One region of the Bacillus sp. C1 genome, then DNA from elsewhere that is predicted to be linked to it. Evidence: riboswitches for the same ligand, from Rfam matches in the RefSeq annotation. Region 1 holds a riboswitch; each other region holds the start of a gene.
The links. A riboswitch is a leader RNA that binds a small molecule or an ion and turns the genes downstream of it on or off. The one in region 1 is predicted to bind magnesium.

Region 1 (7,940 bases):
AATTTGTTTCATTCGTTTTTTGTAGTATGCAGACCTTTGCTCATCGCTGAGTTAAAGGTCTTTTTTGTGTGAAAAAGTTCTCTCATATGCTTTATATGGTCAATTTTGTTAAGAGAGGATGTATGAGAATGAAAAAAAATTGGTTTTATCAAAATAAAATAAAGGTTATTTTGGGGACCTTATTTATTTTTCTGTTTTTGGGCGGAAGCTATATATATTCTCAATTCAATCATTTCAACAATAAAACATATCATGGATTAGAGAGGGGGCGGAAATCTGTAAAACGAATAAATGATATATCACCCTTAAAAAATAATATTTCTATTCTCATTATGGGGGAAGATAATAGTGAAACGAGAGAAGGGGAATATGGGGAAAAGGCTCGGACAGACGCATTATTGTTAGCTACTATAGATAAAAGCGATAGCTCAGTTAATCTAGTAAGTATTCCAAGAGATACGAAAGTGTATATACCGACTAAAGACAAAGCAGATAAAATTGCTCACGCCCATGCCTTTGGAGGGATCGATAGTACAGTAGATACGGTAGAGAAATTTTTAGATATACCGGTTGATTATTATATTAAATTCAATTTTGATTCATTCCTTAATCTTATCGATATAATTGGAGGTATCGATGTTGATGTTCCTGTTACTTTTACGGAACAAGACAGTAAAGATACTCCTGATGCTATTCATTTAAAGAAAGGATACCAACATTTAAACGGTGAACAGGCATTAGCATTAGTGAGAACGCGCCACATTGACAATGATTTTATGAGAGGTAAGCGTCAGCAATTAGTAATTGAAGCCATTGGGAAAAAGTTAGTGAACATAAAGTCTTTAGGAAAATTTGAGGAGATTTTAGATCAAGTTAGTCCACATGTAGCGACGAACCTTAGTACAATGGATTTACTTTCTATCGCAGGTACTATGATGGGAAAACCAGTAACAATTACGAAACAGCAAATTAAGTGTAATGATAATTATACGAATGGGATTTATTATGCTCAGCCTGATCCAAAAAGTGTTCGAGAAATTTCACAAACTTTAAAACAAGTTTTGGAGAAATGATAGATTTTATATATAAATACAAATTAAAAAACGAACATCAAACCATTCTTTTCAGATGGATGAGAGCATCCGGCCAGTTCCTTTTTTAGCCCCATCCTATGTGAAAACAGAAGGAGAAAACGAGTGAAGGTCTCTGTCTGTTCTTCATAACCATAATGTATCTGTTAGAAAATCAAATTGGATTTATATATTTGCTCTTTTAGTAGCATGAGAGTAAATCTATGAAATAAAAGCTAGTTGACAAATGTAAAAAATGACTGTATTTTTGAAAAAATAATAAATAGTCTTTGTTAGGTGAGGCTCCTGTATAGAGAAACGCTGCTGCCCAAAAATGTCGAGAGACGCCAATGGGTCAACAGGAACGGTCGGATTAAGGCCCTTCTTAATGTAGCTGGTTTCAAACCTATGCTGTACAGTGCTAAAACTCAACGAGGGAGAGGTATATAATTTGTTAGAACGGCATCTCTAAGGTAATAGAGATATGTTTCTAATGTTTGATTTGTATTGTAAAAAACCTTTACTCCTTTTTGAGTAAGGGTTTTTCTGTTTTGTTTAGGAAGTGCATGAAAAAAGTTGTGATATTTTTTGAGTGAAAAATAATATTAGAATAATTTATGGAATTCCTACCAATTTAGAACAAATCAAACCAATCCCTAGTAAAAATCGAGAGTCTCTCCTACTAATTTTAAGGAGGAATAAAAGTGAAAAACCGATTAAAAGAATTACTTACCACAAAAAATATTTTAATTGTAGAGGAGTTGTCATCTCATCCACCTTATGACATTGCACAAGAAATTAAAAAGTTTTCACGTGAAGGTCAGGTGCAATTAATAGATATGATTCCTGTTGTAAAAAGCTCTAAAATTCTTAAACATATGAATCCAGAGGAACAATATAAAATTTTAATTCATTTATCTGTAGAGAAAGCAAAAACATTACTGAATTCACAACCCATTGATGATCTTGTTGATTTATTTTTAGCGATTCATCCGAAACAAGATGAACGGTTAATGGCGTATTTGGATCAAGTTACACAACAAAAAGTAAAAGAGTTAATGATTTTTGGACCTGAAACAGCAGGAAGTCTTGTAACAAGTGATTACGTCTCAGCTCGGGAAAATTGGTCAGTAAAAACGACATTAGAACACATTAGAAAATGTGCGACTCATGTAGAATCTGTATCGTATATGTATGTTCTTGATAACTATGGTCATCTTAATGGAATTGTGTCTATACGTGAGTTATTAGTAGCAGTAGATACAGAAATCTTATTAAATATAATGACTCAAGATGTGATTTCAGTACATGCTGAAGTCGATCAACAAGAAGTGATAAAAAAGCTAACAGATTATAATTTATCTGCTTTGCCAGTAACAACAACCGATAATAAAATGATTGGCATTATAACGTTTGATGATGTAATGGATGTAATGGAAGAAGAGGCTACCGAGGATATTCAAAAGTTAGGTGGGAGCGGGCCGTTAAATCAATCTTATTTCGAAGCTTCTATTTGGAGTATTTTTTCTAAACGGATTCCTTGGTTATTGCTTCTTTTTGTAGCTGAAGCATATACAGGTACAGTGCTGAAGCATTTTGAAGATGAAATTGAAACGGTTGTTGCGCTTGCATTCTTCGTTCCATTATTAGTAGGTACTGGTGGAAATACAGGTACACAGATTGTAGCAACAATGATTCGTGCGATAGGGATTGGAGAAGTGAAATTTAAAGATATTTTCCGTGTGATGAAAAAAGAACTTTTGATAGGTACGCTATTAGGAGTTACACTCGGTATAGCTGGGTTTATTCGTGCAAATATACTAGGCGTAGGGACAGAGGTTGCGCAAGTGGTAGCAATTACGTTGGTATGTATTGTACTTTGGTCTTCTATGGTAGCATCTGTTTTACCGCTAGTTCTTAGAAAATTCAAATTGGATCCTGCTGTAGTTTCTGGACCATTTATTACGACATTTGTTGATGGGACTGGATTAGTAATTTACTTTATGGTTGCAAAAACGCTATTGAATCTATAAATAATGTCATAAAGTGAAACTTGAAGTGGTAGAGGTTTTCTGTATTTATTTCGTGTTTTTTCGGAATTATACTCTCTTTTAATGTAAGGATAGGAATTGAAGGAATTTAAATAAAACTACGGTATCTAATCTATGAAAAACCTCAACGATTTCTGATACAAACTCATTTATAGGAAGATCTCTTTTCTTAGGATTTTGTGTGCTAACTTAATTCTATCGAGAAAAGGTCTTTCTTTTTTATGTTTTTATTCATTTATAAAAAGTATTTTATGTCAGCATGTTCTTTAAAAGATATTCTAGTATAATGATATGTTATAAATATGGATAAATATTAAAAATATATTAGTTTATATATAGTCAGTAAGGGGTTGTTGAAGTATAATGTAGTGCGGAGTGTTGATAAACATTGTGAGCATCTTGTTAATACTAAAAATATATTTGAATTACAGTGCAAAGAATGGGGAGGGGAAAATTCGAGAAAAGGCTAAAGGATTCATTTTAGTAATTATGTATAGTATGAATACCACTGACATCAATGTTGTTACGATATGTAAAAGGAAGATTACTCTTTATAATAGCTAAGACATCAGATGAGCCAACATTAGTTTTTGCTAATATGTATAATAGGAATGCGTCTAACATTGATGTGGTTACGAGTATATATTACTTATATATTGGTAAGACATCAGGTGACTGAATGTGTTAATTACGAAATGAAGTATGGTAAAAATGATGCGAAGCGTATATTTCGTAATTAGCAACAATAGTATTCTTATTGCAACCTCGAACACATCCCACATAAATTTTCTGTTCAATTTTTGCACATTTCAAAACTATCTATTATTTATTCGAATAGATGAATATATCCAAAGTATATCATGAATTCAGCTTAATGAAAATCATTTTTTTCGTTTCTTTCGTTATTGCTAGGATGTATGGAAGTGCCATACATTATGGAACTCGTGGACTAAGTTTCTTACCAGACGAAAGACTGTTAATGGTTGTAGGGAAAGTTGATAATCCGCTGTTATCTGTTCTTGATAAGGATACACTGCTAAAGCTACACCTACACCGCTTGATCCGATTCAAGGGACCGGTTCTAAGGAAATATTGAACTTAGCATCCAGAATTACACCAGATTTTCTGACACTTGATCCGAAATTAGAGACTGTAAAAACAGCGAAGAACGTAGCAGGGAAACCAAATAATGAAGTCCGCGACATAATTGAATACATAATCCAAGCGAGAAATACAGTTACAAAGAGTATCATACATAATGTTACAGTTACCGATGTAAATCTAGCAGGCCTTGAATATGTTTCAGGGACAATTAAAGTAGACGGAACAACTGTGACAGATGCAGTGGGGTAAGAAAAAGCTCAATATATAAGTGGATCGGCGACAAGTAAATTTGGTGATGTAACAGATACAAATTAGCATACCGTTACATTTCAGGTGAAAATTATGTCATTTCAGCAGGAAACACAATCAAAAACATAGCACAAGTGTCTGGCGACAATGTACCACAAAAAAAGTCAAATGAAGGGGGGGATGCCGGTAACAGAGTCCTAAATTTGTTAATAATGTTTGGAGAGGAGGATATTCGTCAGTGAAAAAATATGTTGGTAAAACGTTGATACTGATGATATCAGTGCTATTGTTTCTTCAGCAATTCGCTATATCAGTAGTAGCTGCTACATCAGAAGTATCAAATCTGGAACTGAATTTTAAGGCGCTACAACAAGAAGTACTTTCTGGAAAAACAGCTGATTTTGAGTTAGATGTAAAAGTGACGGAATCACAAACAACACTAACGAACGGAAAAATGGTTGTGAACTTACCGAAACATGCTGACGTTTCAGTGGTCTATCCACAGATTCAGAATGGTGTTCCTGATAAAACTTTAACAATCGCAGGGGTTAGTCCCATTTATGATGCACAGCGAGGTACATTAACGTATACTTTTCCAGAACTAAAATCTGGACAAGTCTATAAGACTACTATTCAGGCAATTCCTGAATTAGAAAAAACACCTGTCAATGATAAAGATAAAAACATCAGAGAACTAGAATCAGATGTGAGTATGACGGTAGATCAATACAAGGATGCGTTGAATTCAGGAACGAAAACAACAAAGGTAATTTCAAATGAAGCTGTTAATGCTTCTAAAGCTGAAGAAGAAAAAGCAGCTCAAGAAGCTAAAGCTAAAGAAGAAAAAGTAATTCAAAAGTCTACAACGACATTGCAAACAGCAACTCAGAGGTTGGCAGCTACAGCAGGAACAGCAAATTTAGAGTTGTATTTAAACCCACTACAACAAGAAGTTCTTTCTGGAAAAACAGCTAATTTTGAGCTAGATGTAAAAGTGACGGGATCACAAACAACATTAACGAATGGCAAAATGGTTGTGAACTTACCGAAACATCCTGAAGTTCCAGTGATTTATCCGCAGATTCAAAATGGTGTTCCTGATGCAACTTTAACAATTGCAGGGGTTAGTCCAATTTATGATGCGAAGAACGGTACATTAACGTATACCTTTCCAGAACTAAAATCTGGGCAAGTCTATAAAACGATTATCCAGGCAATTCCTGAATTAGGAAAAACACCTGTCAGTGGTGCAACTCAAAACATCAGAGAACTAAAATCAGATGTAAGTATGACAGTAGATCAATATTCAGGTGCGTTGAATTCAGGAACGAAAACAACAAAGGTAATTTCAAATGGGGCTGTTAGTGTTTCTAAAACTTACACGAGTACAAAGAAATACCAAAATAATACGTGGAATGTAAGTGATGATGCGCCGGTTCAAGGAGATTTAGGTGGTTGGACTATTAAGGTTAACATTCCAAAAACAGACGCAGGACTTAGCTATATTCAAGAAAATAGTAAAATCCGCATTGTGGATCAATTACCTACAGGTCTTAATTTTGACCCGAATTTGCAAGAACCAGGTTTTTCAGGTGTATATAATGCAACAAATCGAACGATTACTTGGGAATTTAATGCGCCGACTTTTGCACAGCAAGACCAAGTAAGTATGAATGGGAATTTGTTTGAAAAAGAGTTAAAGCTTAATTTAAAATTTGACTCTAGTCTCAAAAATTACTCGACTATAACAAATACTGCCACTGCTACTTATCAGCCCTATAGTATTGGAAACATATCCCCTATTAGTACAGTAGGAAGTGGCGATATAATGATTGCAAGTGGTGGAGGGGAGACAACACCTGCAAATGGTGAATATTATTATGGGTATTATAGAGGGGCCCTAGATGGTATTGGGAATATCCAGGATAATGTTTCAGATTTAGATTATATACCAACTGTTACAGATGATGCGTATTTGCATTTTAAAAATGCCCTATCTATAGCGCCTTATCAAATGAACTACCGCATCAATTCTGGAACTTGGCAATCAGGAGATTATCCAGATAATTTTTTTAAACGAATAGTAAATTCAGGATATAAAAACTATACGATGGAATATACCGTTGATAGTAAATTAGATTTAATACAACTTCAATTCACGAAACCTTATGAGCAGTATATTACAACAGATCCAGTATCACCGCTTACACGAGTACCAGATACGTTTATTCAATTAAAAATAAATGGTGTATGGAAATCAGAATATCCTGTTCAATATCCAGTTTCAAATCAAATTAATACGCAAACAGATAAATTGGACGTAACGCAATTTGGTAAGGACGGTCATGTCGAAGCTTTTCGTGTCACTTATAGAAATGCTTCTGGTAAAATGCATGCTAAAGTGGATTCTTTTTATAATGTAAATCCAGGTGCTGTAGGACTGACAACCAATAGTGTGAAGTTTAATTATGAGTTAAATGATGGTGCAAAAGTAGAACTTAGACCTATTGCTAATGATCAATCGGCTCAGGGGGATCGTCATGTTAATATTGTCCAAACGACTAACTCAACACCAATTGTCCAAACTGCGATCCAATTTGTAGAAGGTGGAGATAAGCCGCTATCAGGATCGACTATTCAACGGGGAAATAATCGAATCAAAATTGAGTTCGAAAATACTTCGTCTTCTCAAGCGAATATTCAGGGGCCAATTGAATTGGTCGCGTTATTACCAAAAGGGGTCAATATATTAGCACAACCGAATGTGCTGTATAGCTCAAATTCGTCGAATCCAACTTATACAGTTTTAGGAGAAGTAAATGGTCAGCAACAAATTAAATTTACTTGGGATAATCGAAGGTTATTACCTAGTGAAAGCGTAACTGCGAGTTTTGATGTTGACGTAACTAGGCAGGCTTTATCAGATTTAAACATGGAAGTCTATGGTTTCTCAGAAAATCAGAAACTGCAAGTACCTAGTTCTCAGGGAAATACGATTACGCAATCTGTTTTACAAACGGATACAAGTGATTTAAACAAAAATGGAAACATAACCGAGCCACGTGTAAAGTCGGCAAATCAGTATTCACTTGTTAAAAACGATAACTTACAAATTGAGAAACTCGTAAAAGGTAGTTTAGACAATGAATTTTCATTGTTTGGGCATACGAATCCAAATGGAGATGTAACGTATCGTTTCAATTTAACGAATACAACGAATGAAATTATTGAGCAGTTTATGTTTTTAGATGTATTACCTTCAGTAGGAGATTTAGGTATAACAGATAATAAGGCGAGAGATAGTAAGTTTGAAACAACATTAAAAGGACCAATTAGTTTTACCAATACAAAATGGCAGGATAAAGTTACTGTTTATTACAGTAAATCTAAAAATCCAAAGCGTGATGATTTATATGCGACAGTAGATTATTCGATCGGTTCTACACCACAACCGAACCCAGCTGGT
Region 2 (7,940 bases), on a different contig from region 1:
CCTCCTTTGTATTACTTATGGTAGACAAGGAGGGTTTAGAACAAGAGAGGGAGGGGAATTTTTATGGGAATTGTAATGGAACGTATTTCACAAGATAAGGCGCCGATGTCATTGTTGTTACTTGCTGATCCCAGTGAGAGGCAAATTACTTCGTATTTGAAAAGAGGCCTTTTATATATTGCCAAACATGAAGAAAATGTTATAGGGGTATATGTATTGCTTGAAACAAGACCGCAAACAATGGAAATTATGAATATTGCTGTTTTAGAAGAGTTACAAGGACGGGGGATTGGCCGGCAATTGTTACAGCATGCGATTATAACAGCGAAAGAATATTATATGCATACACTTGAGATAGGAACAGGGAATTCCAGTGTTTCACAGCTCGCATTGTATCAAAAATGTGGTTTTCGTATTTTTTCTATTGATTTTGATTACTTTTCAAAGCATTATGAAGAAGAGATTATTGAAAATGGAATTGTTTGTCGCGATATGATTCGACTTACAATGGAATTGTAGCTATTTTCTTATGCAGTTACTTAGCAAGAAAGTATAAATTATTTAGGGGGAAGAGAAGATGGAAGTACATAAAGCAATTACAGCACATTCGCGTAAACAAAATGAAATTGTAAACGCATTTTTACAATTAGATGCTCAGCGTGAAGCAGCTATTGAGGGGGCCGTAGCACTTGCATCAAATGGAAAACATTTCTCAGTGGATGCAATTAATATGGTAACGAAGCAAATCAATGATCTTGCTAAAAGAGGTGTTGCACCTGTACGTAAAATGGTAACAGAAGATATGGTTATGGAGTATGTAGGTCGTCTGCAAGAGAAAGAAGGTCGTTAAGTATGATTGTTACAGTCGAATGGTTACGTGATCATATAGAAGATGAACATGTCCGCATAATCGATTGTCGTTTTGACTTAGCTAATCTAAATTGGGGAAGAAAGCAGTATGAAAAAGAACATATTCCTCATGCGCTCTATTTTGATTTGAATAATGATTTATCTAGTCCTATTATGGGGCACGGTGGTCGTCATCCACTTCCAGCTATTCGGGATTTTGCTGAAAAGCTATCTCAAGCTGGTATTGATGAATATACGACGGTGGTTGCGTATGACAGTCAAGGTGGTGCAATGGCTTCACGTCTATGGTGGTTATTAACATATGTAGGACATCAAAAAGCATATGTGTTAAATGGTGGATTTCCTGCTTGGAAAGAACAAAACTTATCTACCACAACAGAAGCTCCAATCACTGAACGGAAACAATTCATCCCGAATGTACAAGACAACATGCTTGTAACGATTGAAGATGTGAAAGAAAACATCCGTACAAATGCAGACGTTACGTTAATTGATTCGAGAGAGCCAAAACGGTATGCAGGTGTTGAAGAGCTGGTTGATCCTAAAGCTGGTCATATTCCAACAGCAGAAAACTATTTTTGGAAAGATGGGATCACGACGGAAGGGCGATTTAAAAATAAAGAAGAGCAAGAGGAGCGTTTCCATCATCTTACTAAAGAAAAAGAAACAATCGTCTACTGCGGATCTGGTGTGACAGCATGTCCTAATATATTGGCGTTACAAATAGCTGGTTTTCGTAACGTGAAGTTATATGCGGGGAGCTGGAGTGATTGGATTTCTTATCCAGAAAACCAAATTGCAAAAGAAGAACAGTAACCTCTTGCATGCAAAAATATTTTGTATTAAAATAAGATCACAAGCAAGAAATGACTTCAAAGCGTTACATTTTACACATTGCATACAATGTGATAAGATAACGACAAGTAAATAAAACATCCTGCGGTGTACGTAACTTATTTATGTCTAAAACCGATGTTAGTTATACGGAAGCTCAACATTTAGCGATCATTATCACGCCTTCTTTGTGAAGGAAGATATACGGTAGCTGTGAGGGCATCCACCTGCGAGTAGCGGGTTTTTGGACATTTACGAGGAACGGCACGTGCGGGGGTCTTATTTTAACTAACGTTATATAAAATTCCTACGGTGTACGTAGCTTATGTATGTCTTAAACCAATAAGTATAATATGGAAGTTCAATATCTAAATGTAAACAGCATGCCATCTTTTTAAGAAGGAAACTGAAAGCATTTATGAGAACATCCACCTGTGAGAGCAGGTTTATGGACATCTAGAGAGAACGGCATGTGTGGGGCTATATAAGAAACCTTACGTTTTATACGTAAGGTTTTTATTTTTGGATTAAAGATTTTTTATGTAGTAAATATAAAGAATATTTGTTTACTGTAAAGCATAGGATTTGAAATATTATCTGCACGCCCCTGTAAAGTTTCCATAATAAATATAGCATTTTCGATCTTCGTCAATTTCTCTTGAATCTAAAGAGAATTCCAAGAACACTCCGTCTTTTTTGATATATAAAATATCAGAATGAAGAGGCGTTAAAATTTCTTCGTGATGCCATACTTCTTTACTTTCTATTATAGTCGATTCCGTTCCCTGCAGTTCCCTAATTTCAAAACCGATATGAGAGTATGTGGGTTCTAGTGAATCATTGAGGAAATCGTCTTTTTGAATATATAATACTGCTGTTCCGTCAGGATCCATCGCAGTTGCTGTTATGACATATGTGTTTCCTTCTTTAACGAAATATTCACAAGTCATCCTTGCAACGATTTCGGAAACAGAAATGTTTGTATAATTCCACAAAGCAGGATATTGTTTCATTTCATCATAGAGTCGATATTCTAACCGCAATTGTAATCCCTCTTCCTTTTTCTTCTATTTTATCATGAATTCTATTATAATAAAAATATAATTTACAAAGGAGAGTTAGCCGTTGACAAAAACAAAATGGTTAGTAACAGGTGTTCTAACATCTTTAGTGGCTGGTACTTTATCTGGCTGTACAGAAGATCTTCCTCCAAAACCAAAAGATAAGAGTTGTTCTGATTGGGATTGGGATGATGAACTTGGTGTATGGCGATGTGATGACAGCCATTCAAGTTATCATGGTAGTTATTATTATGGTGGTAGATACTATCAAAATAAATCAACCTTCAAAAGTTCTTCTGAATTTAAGTCCTATCAAGCTTCGTCTAATTTTAAAGGGGGAATTGGAAGCGGTTCAAAGGGGGGATTTGGAGGTTAGATTATGTCGCTTTACATAAAGAAACGAAATCAATTTTACTCAAGGTTCCCCCATTTTTGGTCTAACTTATACGGGAGTGAATATAGCCTTTTTCATATTTTTGAAATAAAGGAACAAACGCTCCAAGATTTGCAGCTAGCAACAGAACGGATGGGGAAAGTATTTTTTAAGACTGCTAGGCTTCTTCGGACCTTGTCGGATACACAGCTTCTTGAACTTGGTTTTCCTTCTGCAAGTCTGCCTTTTATTAGAATGGAATCTTTATTTCCTGAATCTATTATTTCAAGATTTGATTTTGCGGTGACGGAGGATGGTATGAAAATGTTGGAGTTTAATAGTGATACCCCTACCTTTATCGTGGAATGTTTCCAAATGAATGGTGAAGTTTGTACAGAATTGGATTATTGTGATCCAAATAAAAATCAGGAACGGCTTCTTTCCTCTGGAATCACAAAATCTGTGATGGAGGCTGCGAAAGGGGTAGAAACACCAAACGTTGTGTTTACAGCTCACCACGGGCATATAGAAGATTGGAATACGACCCGGTATTTAAGTCAGTTATGTCAAGTTACCAATAAAATGCTGCCGATGTCAGAGCTTAGAATTACAAAAGATGCTTTACTTGACGCAGATGGTGTGCCAATTGATGTTTTATATCGTCAGACATATCCTATTGAAGATTTAGTTGAGGACCGGGATCCTAACACGGGAGATCTTGTAGGTATCGAATTATTACAACTTGTAGAAGAAGGAAAGCTTTGGATTATAAATCCAATTTCATCTTTTCTAATGCAGCCGAAATCGGTTCAATGTCTCATTTGGGGATTAGCAGAGGAAGGTGCCTTTTATACAAATGAGGAGCGAAGGTGGATTAAAGAATACATGCTTCCTACATACTTAGAAGCAGATTCGTTTTTAGGAAAAAGCTCTTTTGTTCAAAAACCTTCCTTTGGTAGAGAAGGTGACACGGTTACAATTCGTGACAAAGATACTAATATTATGAATCAAAATGTATATCAAACGTATAAAAAAGAGCTTCCTGTATTTCAAAAATATGTAAAGCTGCCAGTTGTTTCCCTTAGGACTGAAAGGGGGAACGAGGAATTGTCATATGTGTTTGGATCATTTTTAATTGCTGGGAAGCCAAGTAGTATTGGAATACGTGCTGGTGAAAAAATTACGGGGAATGAATCTTATTATTTACCTGTCGGAATGAAAAAGGAGGATTAGAAATGATAAATTTCTTGCTTTATTTAGCGGTTTCAATTGGTCTTTTATGTGTCGGTCTCTTTCTTATGGAAGTGACAACAAAAGTGAAAGAATTTTCATTAATGGCGAAAGGGAATAAAGCAGCAAGCTACGCGCTTGGGGGAAGACTGCTTGGCCTTGCTATTGTCTTATACTCGACTGCTGCCCATTCTGTTTCAGTAATGGATATGGTTTTATGGGGAGCAATTGGAGTAGTCGCGCAAATTATTGTCTTTTATTTAGCCGAATGGTGTACACCGCGTTTTAATATTAATCAAAGCATTGAAGAAGATAACCAGGCTGTTGGACTTTTTCTTATGTTTTTATCTATTTCCATTGGTGTGGTAATTGCGGGATGCTTAACATATTGAAAAACCTTGAATTCAAAGAGTTGACATCTATTTTAAATAGGAGTAACATTTTCTACATAATAAAAAAATAAGTCTCTGTTAGGTGAGGCTCCTGTATAGAGAAATGCTACTGCCCAAAAATGTCGAGAGACGCCAATGGGTCAACAGGAATGATCGAATTAAGGTTTTTCTTAACGTAGCTGGTAACATACCTATGCTATACAGTGCTAAAACTCGGCGAGGGAGAGGTTCGCAGATTTCTATACTTAATAGGAATCGCTTATTTATGTATGCGATGACCTTTACTCGTTTATGAGTAGAGGTCTTTTTATTAACAAGCTATGAAATTTATCATAGTATAAATATTGACTAAAAAAGCGAAAGAGGAGGTGAGGAGCATGTCAAATTCTGACTCGGTTCCGTTACCCATATACTTCGAAATAAAAATATATGATGTAGGCAGGAAACGACTTGTTCCTCCCTCTATATTTATCATAAGGTAACGTACAGCTTTATTGTTGTAAGCTAAACGTGAAACACTTTAACAGAGTGTATCAATACAAGAATTGTTAAAGTGAGATAAATTGAGAAACAAAGCGTTTCTTCCTATGTTGTAAAGGAGGAGACGATAATATGTTATATGTAAATAAAATTGTGGGTAACATGTCTCAGAAACAAAGTAAAAGAATGGTGAAAGAACAATCTATACTAAAACAAAATAAAGATTTGTTGATTGAAATTGCCACAAGAGATGTGAAGTCCGTATTTGCTTATTTTAAAACAACAAGAGATGGCCTTTCGATGAAAGAGGCACAGAAACGCATTCATGTGTACGGGAAAAATGAATTATCTTCAAAACGGGCAATTTTTTCTGATGTAATGATGAAATTAGGAGAAATGATCCCTGGATTTGCAAAGCAACGTGTCGATAACGAAAATCGATGTGAGATTGTAACAGTAACTGTTTCTAGAGTAGAAGGATGTACGACTGTAGGGATGAATAGTGAATCCAAAATAATAAAACTACCAGTTGAAGAGCTAGTTCCAGGGGATGTAGTTTTTCTTTCGGCAGGTGATACAGTTCCAGCTGATGTACGTATTATTTATGCAGATGATTTATTAGTGAATGAATCGATGCTAACAGGTAAAGAAATAAACATAGAAAAATTTGAAAGCTGTTATCATCTTGAACGCAAGCGTTTTATTCCATTAAAGCGTATGAAAGACTATAATCCACTTCAACTTGAAAATGTATGTTTTAAAGGCACACATATTGTAAATGGAACTGCGAAGGCTGTGGTCGTTTCAACAGGTAAAAATACGTATTCTGGATTGCTTCACATGTACTGTAACAAAACACTTTGAACTGTTAATGATGCTAAATATATGAAAACATTGTATAATAGATAAAGTTGAACAGTAACGTAGAATGTAATCTATTTATATAACCTTACGTGATAACGTGAGGTTATTATTTTTTGTTAGTAGGAGAGGAATTATGAAAAAAGTATTGTTAGTTGATGGGATGGCATTATTATTTCGTGCTTTTTACGCAACAAGTGTTTATGGGCAATTCATGAAGAGACAAGATGGTACCCCAACAAATGGGATTCATGGTTATATGAAACATTTATTAACAGCAGCGCAAGAAGTTGAACCGACGCATATTGTAACGTGTTGGGATATGGGGAGTACAACTTTCAGAACGGAATCGTTCTCAAACTATAAAGCAAACCGTGCAGCACCACCAGAAGAGTTAATTCCGCAATTTGATCTTGTACAAGAAATGACTTCGCAGTTATCTGTTCCTGTAATTGGTATGAAAGGCTATGAAGCAGATGATTGCATTGGGACGTTAGCAAAGGAATACTGTAATGAGGCAGAAGTATATATTTTAACAGGTGACACAGATTTACTACAACTTGTGGATACTAAGGTTACTGTGATGCTTCTTCGCAAGGGTATTGGGAACTATGAATATTATACGCCAGAGAAGATTATGGAAGAAAAAGGCGTAGAGCCGTGGCAAATCGTTCATGCGAAAGCATTTATGGGAGATACGAGTGATAATTACCCAGGTGTAAAAGGGATTGGTGAAAAGACGGCATATAAACTAATTCAAGAACACGGGACGGTAGCGACAGTGCTAGAAAATATATCGACATTAACAAAAGCGCAGCGTACAAAAATTGAAAGTGATTTAGAGAACTTAAATATATCATTACAACTAGCACAAATTCATTGTGAAGTTCCAATCTCTTGTTCGCTAGAAGAAGGTCTGCATACAATTGATGAAGAGAAAGTAAGATCTGTCTGCGGTGAAATGAACTGGGGAAGACCTGAAATATTTATAAATATGCTGTAAAAGCAATGCTAGAGAGATTGCTTATGACTATAGATAACGTCTGATCAAATGTATTTTGATTAAGCGTTATTTTTTTATTGGTAAAGTTATCAGAAAAAATACATAGTTTTCATCTGGAATTCAAATAGATTTCACACGAATCTTTTATCATAATACTACACAGATAATTGCTTATCTTTTATATAAATGATCCTTTGATAAGTTATTTGTAATCGTGAAGGAGGAAAAGACATGCGAAAAAAAATAAGAAAATCCTTTAAACAATTATTGATAGAGAATAAACAATTATTATTGAACGATAAAGAGAATATAAGGGAAATAGAAGAAAAGATTGAGAAAAGACATGCTTCGTATCGTGTAGCCAGCAATTAAATAAGATAACATTTCTGAAATAAATAATAGGAATAAGCAGGAGATGACGTGGTTGATACGCATCTCCTTTTGTTTATTCGGTATGAACTTCCTCTTCTAAAAAAAGGTTTTTTAAGAGTAGTTGCTGTATATAGTTATTATTTACTTTTAAAAAATTGTAAGATGAGGAGGAATAATAATGAAAGCGATTACTGCGAGTGTGCTTCTATGGAAGCCATCACAACAGCAAATAGAAAATGCTGGTATTAGCCTTTTTATGAAGTGGCTTAGTCAAGAGAAAGGTTTATCTTTTGTAAATCAAAGAGAATTATGGAAATGGTCTGTTGAAGAACTTGAATCATTTTGGGAAAGCATTTGGAATTATTGCCGAGTTAAATCTAACACACCGTATAATCAAGTTTTGGAATCAAGAAAGATGCCTGGAGCAAAATGGTTCACAGGTGCTACTTTAAATTATGCGGAAC
Region 3 (7,940 bases), on a different contig from region 1:
TGTTAAAGCAAATGATCGAGAACGTTGATCAAACTCTGTCGGAGCTAGTGTATGTTACGGAAATGGAGCAGAAACAACTACTGGAAGAATGGAATGATAACGCAGCAGCGTATCCACGTGAGAGTGTGATCCACAAACTGTTTGAAGATCAAGTGGATCGTACACCTGATGCGGTGGCAGTGGTGGATGAAAATCAGCAGTTAACGTATCGAGAGCTGAATGAGAAAGCAAACCAATTGGCCCATTATCTTCAGAAATGTGGGATTGGGACCGAGTCATTGGTCGGGCTTTGTTTCCAACGTTCAGTTGAGATGATTGTCGGTCTCATGGGAATCTTGAAAGCTGGATCAGCCTATGTTCCGTTGGATCCATCGTATCCAGAAAGTCACCTACGATATATTCTGGAGGACACAGGAATTCAAATATTGGTTACGAACGAAGTATCACAAGGTTGGATACCTGAAGAAGTTAAAACAGTTTGTTTGGAACGGGATCAAGCAATGATTTCGCAAGAAAACACCCTTTCACCAATATGTAAAGTGACAGGAGAAAACTTGGCGTATGTTATCTACACTTCAGGTTCGACCGGGAATCCAAAAGGGGTTTTGGTGCAGCATCATTCGGTATTAAATCTATCCTATGGTTTACAGAAAGAGGTTTTTTCACATCGGACACCTGTTAACATGCGCGTTGGTCTCAATGCTTCAATCGCCTTTGATTCATCCGTTAAACAATTACAAATGCTTTTGTATGGTTCTAGTTTGTATATTATTTCAAACGAAGTTCGCAGTGATCCTCAACAGTTTGTATCTTACATTCGGGAGAATAAGTTGGAAATGTTCGATATAACACCTTCACTACTCCAATTACTCATAGATGAGGGGTTGTTAGAAACAAACGATAGTGTTCATGTCCCAAGCAAGGTACTGGTCGGTGGAGAAGCGATTATGCCATCACTGTGGGAACAATTAGTAGAGGCCGACAAGGTCCATTTTTATAACGTGTATGGTCCTACAGAATGTACGGTTGATGCGACATGCTATCGCATCAAAAAAGATAGTGAGAGAGTAACCATTGGGCGTCCTTTGCCGAACGTTCAAGCCTATGTATTGGATGAGAATTTGTTACCTGTTCCAGTTGGTGTAACGGGTGAACTTTATATCGGCGGAGCAGGCCTAGCGAGAGGATACTTGAATCGTCCAGAGTTAACGTCCGAGCGTTTTATTCCTCATCCATTTAATGAAGGGGAACGGCTATACCGGACGGGAGATCTAGTCCGCTATTTAGCTGATGGCCATTTGGATTATCTGGGAAGAATCGATAATCAAGTGAAAATTCGAGGCTTCCGGATTGAGCTTGGAGAGATTGAAGCGAATTTAGAAAGTCATCCATCGGTGAAAGAGGCAGTAGTCTTGATAAGAGAGGAACAACCAGGAGATCCGAGATTGGTTGCCTATGTGGTGGGTGAAGGAAGTATGTATGAATGGCGTGAGCATCTCAAGAGACAAGTACCGAATTATATGGTTCCTGCACACTTTATTAAGGTAGACGCGATTCCGCTTACGACAAACGGGAAGGTTGATCGAAAGGCGCTGAATAGCTTAACGATTCAAAGAGATAGTACATTTTCTACACCAATCATCCCACGGGATGAAATTGAGTATCAGCTGATTAAAATTTGGCAGGATTTGCTACAAATAGAAGGTGTCCATGTAAATGATGACTTCTTCGAAAGAGGGGGGCACTCGCTCCTTGTAATCAAATTGATTTCAAAAATCAGAGAGAAATTTGGAAAAGAGATTAAGGTGTCCGCACTGATTGAGAACCCGACAGTGGAAGGAATGGCTTGTCTGATCCGTGACAATTATGGTATGGAAAAATCGTTATCGGGTCTGGTTCCATTACAAGAATCAGAGAAAAGGCCTTTCTTCTGTATTCATCCGTTTATGGGGAATGTATTCTGTTACATTCAGCTAGCAAGGTTACTCAAGGATCACTGCTCATTTTATGGGCTACAAAATCCTCTCGTAGAGAAAGAAGGAATGGACGGATTAACTTTGCCTGGAGTAGTTCAACTCTACATTGAGGAAATAAAGCACGTTCAGCCAGAGGGACCGTATCGTCTGGGAGGATGGTCGCTGGGCGGTGCCATCGCCTATGAAATCGCAACTATGTTACGGAACCAGGGAGAAGAAGTTGAGGTGTTGGTACTAATGGATACTAAGGTGCCTTCAGAACAGGATTACAAGACAAATGAAGAAATGCTCACTTATATATTGGAGCATTTCATTCATTCAGGATTAGTAGAGCGGGAAAAAGAACTCGTTCATCAACAGGACATGCTTGTTAATCAGTTGATCGTGGAAGGCGTGCTTCCGCCTGATGCGGATCTTACGAGTCTAAAACAGATTACCAATGCTCACAGGAAGTGTTTAAATTTAATGGCAGAACATGTCTTAACGCCATACTTTGGAGAGGTAATCTACTTCAGTGCTGAAGAAGGCAGAGAGTTGTTCACGGATTGGAAGCCGTTATTACAGGGGAAAGTGAATAAGTATTCGGTGCCTGGGTCACACGAGGAGATCGTCTTCTCTCCAGCGGTGGAAAAGATATCTAAATATCTCAAAAATAGATTAGAAGAGATAGAGAGGGAAAACCTTTCGTTAACGGTAAAGTAGGGTGTTCTGAAAGATACAACTTTATGAAGAGCATGCAGGGGATAGAAAAGAGTTGTTTATTATGGATAAAAGTAATTTTATTAGGATGTCTCGAAACATCATAAAAAAACAATTTAGATAAGCAAATTCAAGAATAAATGATTACAAAAACAAATGTTTATTTTCAGACTGTGGAGAAGGTCTTCTCCACGGTCCTTTTTTGTCTGGGTCTTTTAATCTTTCAATGATGAGAAAAAGGAGTAGTGAGTTGAAAAATCATCGCGATTACGCTTTTTTATATTTACATATTGAGTAGAGGAAGGGCTATTTTCCTTGATTTGTAAAAAGAAAGTTTATATGATGGAATCAAACATATGAACATATGAACAGATATTCATATGTTCATATTGAAAAGGAGGATGGAAAAATGTTAGATGTAATTGTAATAGGGGCTGGCCAAGCAGGTCTAGCTATGGGGTATTATTTACAGCAAGGAAACTATCGTTTTGTCTTGTTAGATGGAGAAAAGGAAGTTGGCGATTCATGGAGAAAGCGATACGATTCTTTACAATTGTTTACACCAAGGCGGTATTGTGCATTGCCGGGTATGAGGTTAAATGGAGATCAAAATGAATTTCCGAGTAAAGATGAAATTGCCAATTATTTAGAAGCATATGCAAAACATTTTTCCATACCGGTGAGATTAAATATGAATGCTTTAAAAATAAAGAAGAAGGGGAGCGTGTTTGAAGTATATACATCTAAAGAAATTATGCAATCTAAACGAGTTATTATCGCATCAGGAGCTTTTCAGCAATCCTTTATTCCCTCTATTTCTCAAAACTTGTCACATAATATTTTTCAAATTCATTCTTCACAATATCAATCACCAATGCAAATTCCAGATGGGCCAGTTCTTGTAGTAGGAGGAGGGAACTCCGGCACACAAATTGCGGTAGAGCTTGCGAAAACTCATGATGTTACGATTGCTGTCAGTCATCCACTGTCATTTTTACCATTAAAAATAATGGGAAGGAGTATTTTTTCTTGGCTGGAAACGATAGGCCTATTATATGCTGGCACAAATACAAGGCGGGGAAGATGGTTTAGGCAGCGGAAAGATCCGATATTTGGTTTTGAATGTAGAGAGCTCATTCGTAATGGGAAGATAACAGTGAAACCTAAAGTAGTAAATGCATTGCAGCATAAAGTAGTTTTTTCAGATGATAGCACTTGCGATGTCCAGAACATAATATGGTCTACAGGCTTCACGCCAAATTATCGGTGGATTGAAGTGGAAGGAGCGGTTAATCAGGAAGGGTTTCCTATTCATACAAGAGGCGTAAGTAAAGTGCAAGGATTATACTATATTGGATTACCGTGGCAACATCAAAGAGGATCAGCTCTTCTTTGTGGTGTGGGCCAAGATGCAGAATTTGTATGTTCCAGTATTCAAAAAGAAGATTCAATATTGACCAAAAAAATAGGTCGGTAGCAATTCCTACCGACCAACTATATGTACAGCAATTAGGAGAGGTCAAACTTTCATTACATTTATTATAATTCGTTCTGACAATTTAGAAAACTAGAAAGTGATCGTTATATGTTGAGAAAGTTTTTTGTACCGTAATATATGGAGTATTAAGAATATCGTATGTAAAATAGGTAATATAGACCTCCTATTAAGAGGTAATCATGCTATATTTTGTATTTTTTTGAAATGAATTATGATAGATTTATAATATGCATATATTTATTAAAATATGTAAGGTGTTTTTCGTATATTTATCAATAGAGAGAGGGATACAATATGAAATTTGATGACCAACGTTTACTTGGAATTCGATTAGGTTCTTTACTTATAACAGGAGAGAATCAATATTTAGTCATAAAGAAAAAAGAACATTATTCCTTATTAAATATTGAAACGCTGGAGTGCACACCTCTGGAAGTGTCATTGGAGCATCTTGAAGAAATGCTTCATGAGGATCTTCAAGAAAGTATAAAGGAGATTATTGCACCTGAACATTTAAAGATTGTGGCTAAAAATATAATATAAAAAAGCTGGAAAAAAACCAGCTTTTTTATATTATAGGCGCTTTTCGTTATATACCTACAACTAAGTGGATATAAGTATTTGAGAATCACTGTGTGCAGATACAGACTCTTAAAATATTATTCTACAAATTCTTCAACCCATCCATGATCGATTAATACTTGAATGTATTCTTGCATATCGGTTAATTTGTTAGTGATGAGTTGTTCAACAATAATATTACATTCACCTTTTTCGAAGTTTATAAATATTTCCTTTACTTTTGAAAACTGGGTTTGATGATTGAAAGCTGGAAGTTCGATGACATCACCTATACATGGTTTCATGTTAGAGTTGAAATGTTTCGCGCAACATCTAATGGAACTTTCTTTTTCAGAAATATAGCATATATTTTGGTTCATCACTATTTTCATGTTATAAATCCCACCTATATAATGAATTTGTATTTCATAATAATTCTTTTCATTTTTTAAATTGAATCTTCTAGTGTAGTTGTATCTATATTTTTCCCATCCATTGTTATTTGTATTTGTTGGTTCGGATTTGCTGCTACGATCCAAGCGTTTGGTAAAAATCGATCTTCATGAGATAAGGTAGATGGTGAATTTCGAACTTTTCCCCATAAATATAATGTGGCTGAAGAGCCTCCATCCATAGCCATTGCATTTATGGCACCTTTTTCATAGAGAATGTCTTGACATTCCTTTAAAGTGGCCCCAATACTATGTGCTTGTCTACCATCGATAACGAGAAACATGAGAGATCCATCTTGTTTTTGTGCCATTATACTACGCGGTGCAGACCCCCAGCCGCCATCTCCCTCTGTTATCATTTTTTCTCCATCTACAATTAATTGCGGCATAAAGCCAGCTGCTGAAATAACGTGTTTAGCTAATAATTGTTTGGCAGAGTAGTTTCCTGTTATCATTTCACCAAATTCTGTTAAACCAGAAATAATGGTAGGAGCATTGTTATCATGGTTCGTATTAATAATTTTTCCATCCTCGATTACAATTCCAGTAGCAATATTGCCGCCGCCTCTACCTGTTTCATCAGAAAATCCACTTGCGTTTACAGCAACAAGGGCATGATTACGCTTAGCCATGACACTAATTTTTTCACCTTTTTCTGATCCTTGTGTTCCTTGGTGAGTAGCGAGTTTCACATTAAACGGATTACTAATAGTAACTAGTTTTCCTTCGAAATGAAAGCGAGTATTTGCAGTGCTTTTAATCGTTTCTATATCGATTTTTAAAGGTGCATGTTTTAATTCTTTTAATCTCTTCGCAGTCATTTTTCCATAAATACGATTCCTACTATTAATCCATTTTGGATTATGGATACGATCTGTTAATGTATTCAATTCTTCTTTCGGTAGAAAAGTATATTTCGCAAATTGCGGATGTTGAGATGTTAATATGCTTTCAGCAATAATGACACGAAAATCATGACCGTAGCTCGTACCAAATAATACGCCACTACCAATTAGTATAAAAATGAACAGAAGGATTATAAATCTTTTTAAAATTTTTCTTAGACGTTTCAATATGTTTTCCTCCACTAAGTATAGTTGTATATATACGTGATGATCCCTTACATTCACTTTATATAGCTTTTAAAAAGGGATGAGAAAGAAGAGGAATGATGACTTTTTGTTAAAACGAAATCATTACGGTTTAAATGTTATTCCTAGTCAATTCTTCTTCATAGTAGGTGACATATAAACAACGCATTAGGAGCTAAGAGAATACAAATATACAATTTCACTTTGTACAATCATCATAGCTATAAATGAGAAATAGTGTTTTTTCTTTAACGTTCATTTCCATGCTGTGCGCCTCCTTTAGTAAATACATGGATTGTTTATTTTTAACTTCATATGATAAATGGTTCATGTACAGTTCTTTGTATAAGAACAACCCCTCTAGTTATTCAACGAGAGGGGGGCAAAATTGTATACGTAAATAAAGCTAAACTTCCCCCTAGTCGAGTTTTGGCACTATACAACGTAAAGGATGAAGTTTCATCACTTAGCTATCTTAAGAAGAGCCTTAATCCGACAATCCCTGTTCTACCCATTGGCATCTTTCGATATTTTTGGGCAATAGCCTATGTTTGTATAGGAGCCTCACCTAACAGGTGTAGCAATTATAATATTATGCGTTTCTTTCGTGTAGAAAGCATAGCTAGTATTTTTGGAATTGTCAACAGAATATTATCTTGCTTTTTACTAAAAAAATTTTGGGTTTATATGTGATTTTTCCATATTAGCATTTGAATGCTGCGAAATAGATGGATTTATATACGAATTTGTTTATTTTTTAGAAATAGCGAACAGAAAAAATGTAACAAAACATATAGAGAATTTTGAACGTTACGTTTTATTTTTCAATGTAACGTAGTGAATGACACATTGGAAAAATCATAGAAATAATATGTTTTTCATTAAGTTCAATATCCGTTTTTTTGGTAGAATCGGAAGCGTACTATCCTTGTGCAAGTACAGGGGATGAAAATTTAAAATTGTAAAAGTATTTTATTATCTAAGCGGATATTTCGTTTGAGAATAGAATGACAAATTGAAAAATAACATTTCAAGATGGAATTAGATTGGTGGAATCCCATCTTGAAGGATTGAGTGATGAGGGAGAAGAGAAAACAAAGGATTCTGTAGTTTTCTCATGTGAGAACCATGATGTAGAGTAATGTTTAAGATGTTCGTGTCTTAGCATGTAAACAAAGCAGAGGCTACTAAGGTGAAAACAAACGTTATAAAAGGCTAAGTATCATTGGATGAGACTATTAAACAAATAAAAGTTTTTACAGTTCTAATAAAGTAATAATCTCTCCAATAATCCCTTCATGTTGATGAACACCCAAATCTGAGTTTGTCATTATGACAGCACCACTACCTTTATATGGGTATGCAAGCATGAAACATTGGAACCCAACGCCCCAACCAAGTGAAGATATTTCTATTTCTTCGTCTGATTTATCGAGAAACACACCTAGACCAGTCCACTTTGAACTACCTTGAGGAGAAATCATTTCTTTGATAATTTTCGAAGACAGACCGAGTTTGCTATTGCCGTGCAAAGAATGAATGACTTCTATTACTAAAGTAGCTATATCTGTTGGATTTGACCATATTCCTGCAGCAGCCGTATACGGATAGGACGGATATTTCCCGGCTACTACATGTCCATTTTTATCGTGACCACAGGAGA

Region 2: another riboswitch for magnesium. It lies ahead of ACX5JI_RS13035 (P-type ATPase actuator domain-containing protein); the one in region 1 lies ahead of mgtE (magnesium transporter).
Region 3: another riboswitch for magnesium. It lies ahead of ACX5JI_RS17350 (phosphodiester glycosidase family protein); the one in region 1 lies ahead of mgtE (magnesium transporter).

What each region holds. Positions count from the first base shown of each region.
Region 1 covers NZ_JBTMZT010000007.1:145,404-153,343, reverse strand. The annotation lists gene ACX5JI_RS18785 (LCP family protein) at 129-1,073, shown strand; M-box (ykoK) riboswitch at 1,353-1,518, shown strand; gene mgtE (magnesium transporter) at 1,775-3,103, shown strand; gene ACX5JI_RS18775 (hypothetical protein) at 4,214-4,474, shown strand; gene ACX5JI_RS18770 (SpaA isopeptide-forming pilin-related protein) at 4,713-7,940, shown strand, end outside.
Region 2 covers NZ_JBTMZT010000003.1:410,132-418,071, reverse strand. The annotation lists gene ACX5JI_RS13080 (GNAT family N-acetyltransferase) at 64-519, shown strand; gene ACX5JI_RS13075 (YpbS family protein) at 578-850, shown strand; gene ACX5JI_RS13070 (sulfurtransferase) at 853-1,686, shown strand; RNA gene ssrS (6S RNA) at 1,802-1,984, shown strand; RNA gene ssrS (6S RNA) at 2,006-2,189, shown strand; gene ACX5JI_RS13055 (hypothetical protein) at 2,298-2,747, opposite strand; gene ACX5JI_RS13050 (hypothetical protein) at 2,830-3,141, shown strand; gene ACX5JI_RS13045 (glutathionylspermidine synthase family protein) at 3,145-4,371, shown strand; gene ACX5JI_RS13040 (DUF350 domain-containing protein) at 4,374-4,760, shown strand; M-box (ykoK) riboswitch at 4,828-4,991, shown strand; gene ACX5JI_RS13035 (P-type ATPase actuator domain-containing protein) at 5,373-6,104, shown strand; gene ACX5JI_RS13030 (5'-3' exonuclease) at 6,238-7,104, shown strand; gene ACX5JI_RS13025 (FbpB family small basic protein) at 7,336-7,476, shown strand; gene ACX5JI_RS13020 (acetoacetate--CoA ligase) at 7,655-7,940, shown strand, end outside.
Region 3 covers NZ_JBTMZT010000006.1:58,678-66,617, forward strand. The annotation lists gene ACX5JI_RS17330 (non-ribosomal peptide synthetase) at 1-2,678, shown strand, start outside; gene ACX5JI_RS17335 (flavin-containing monooxygenase) at 3,085-4,152, shown strand; gene ACX5JI_RS17340 (hypothetical protein) at 4,468-4,716, shown strand; gene ACX5JI_RS17345 (hypothetical protein) at 4,833-5,126, opposite strand; gene ACX5JI_RS17350 (phosphodiester glycosidase family protein) at 5,183-6,259, opposite strand; M-box (ykoK) riboswitch at 6,685-6,860, opposite strand; partial or broken gene ACX5JI_RS17355 (serine hydrolase domain-containing protein) at 7,534-7,940, opposite strand, start outside.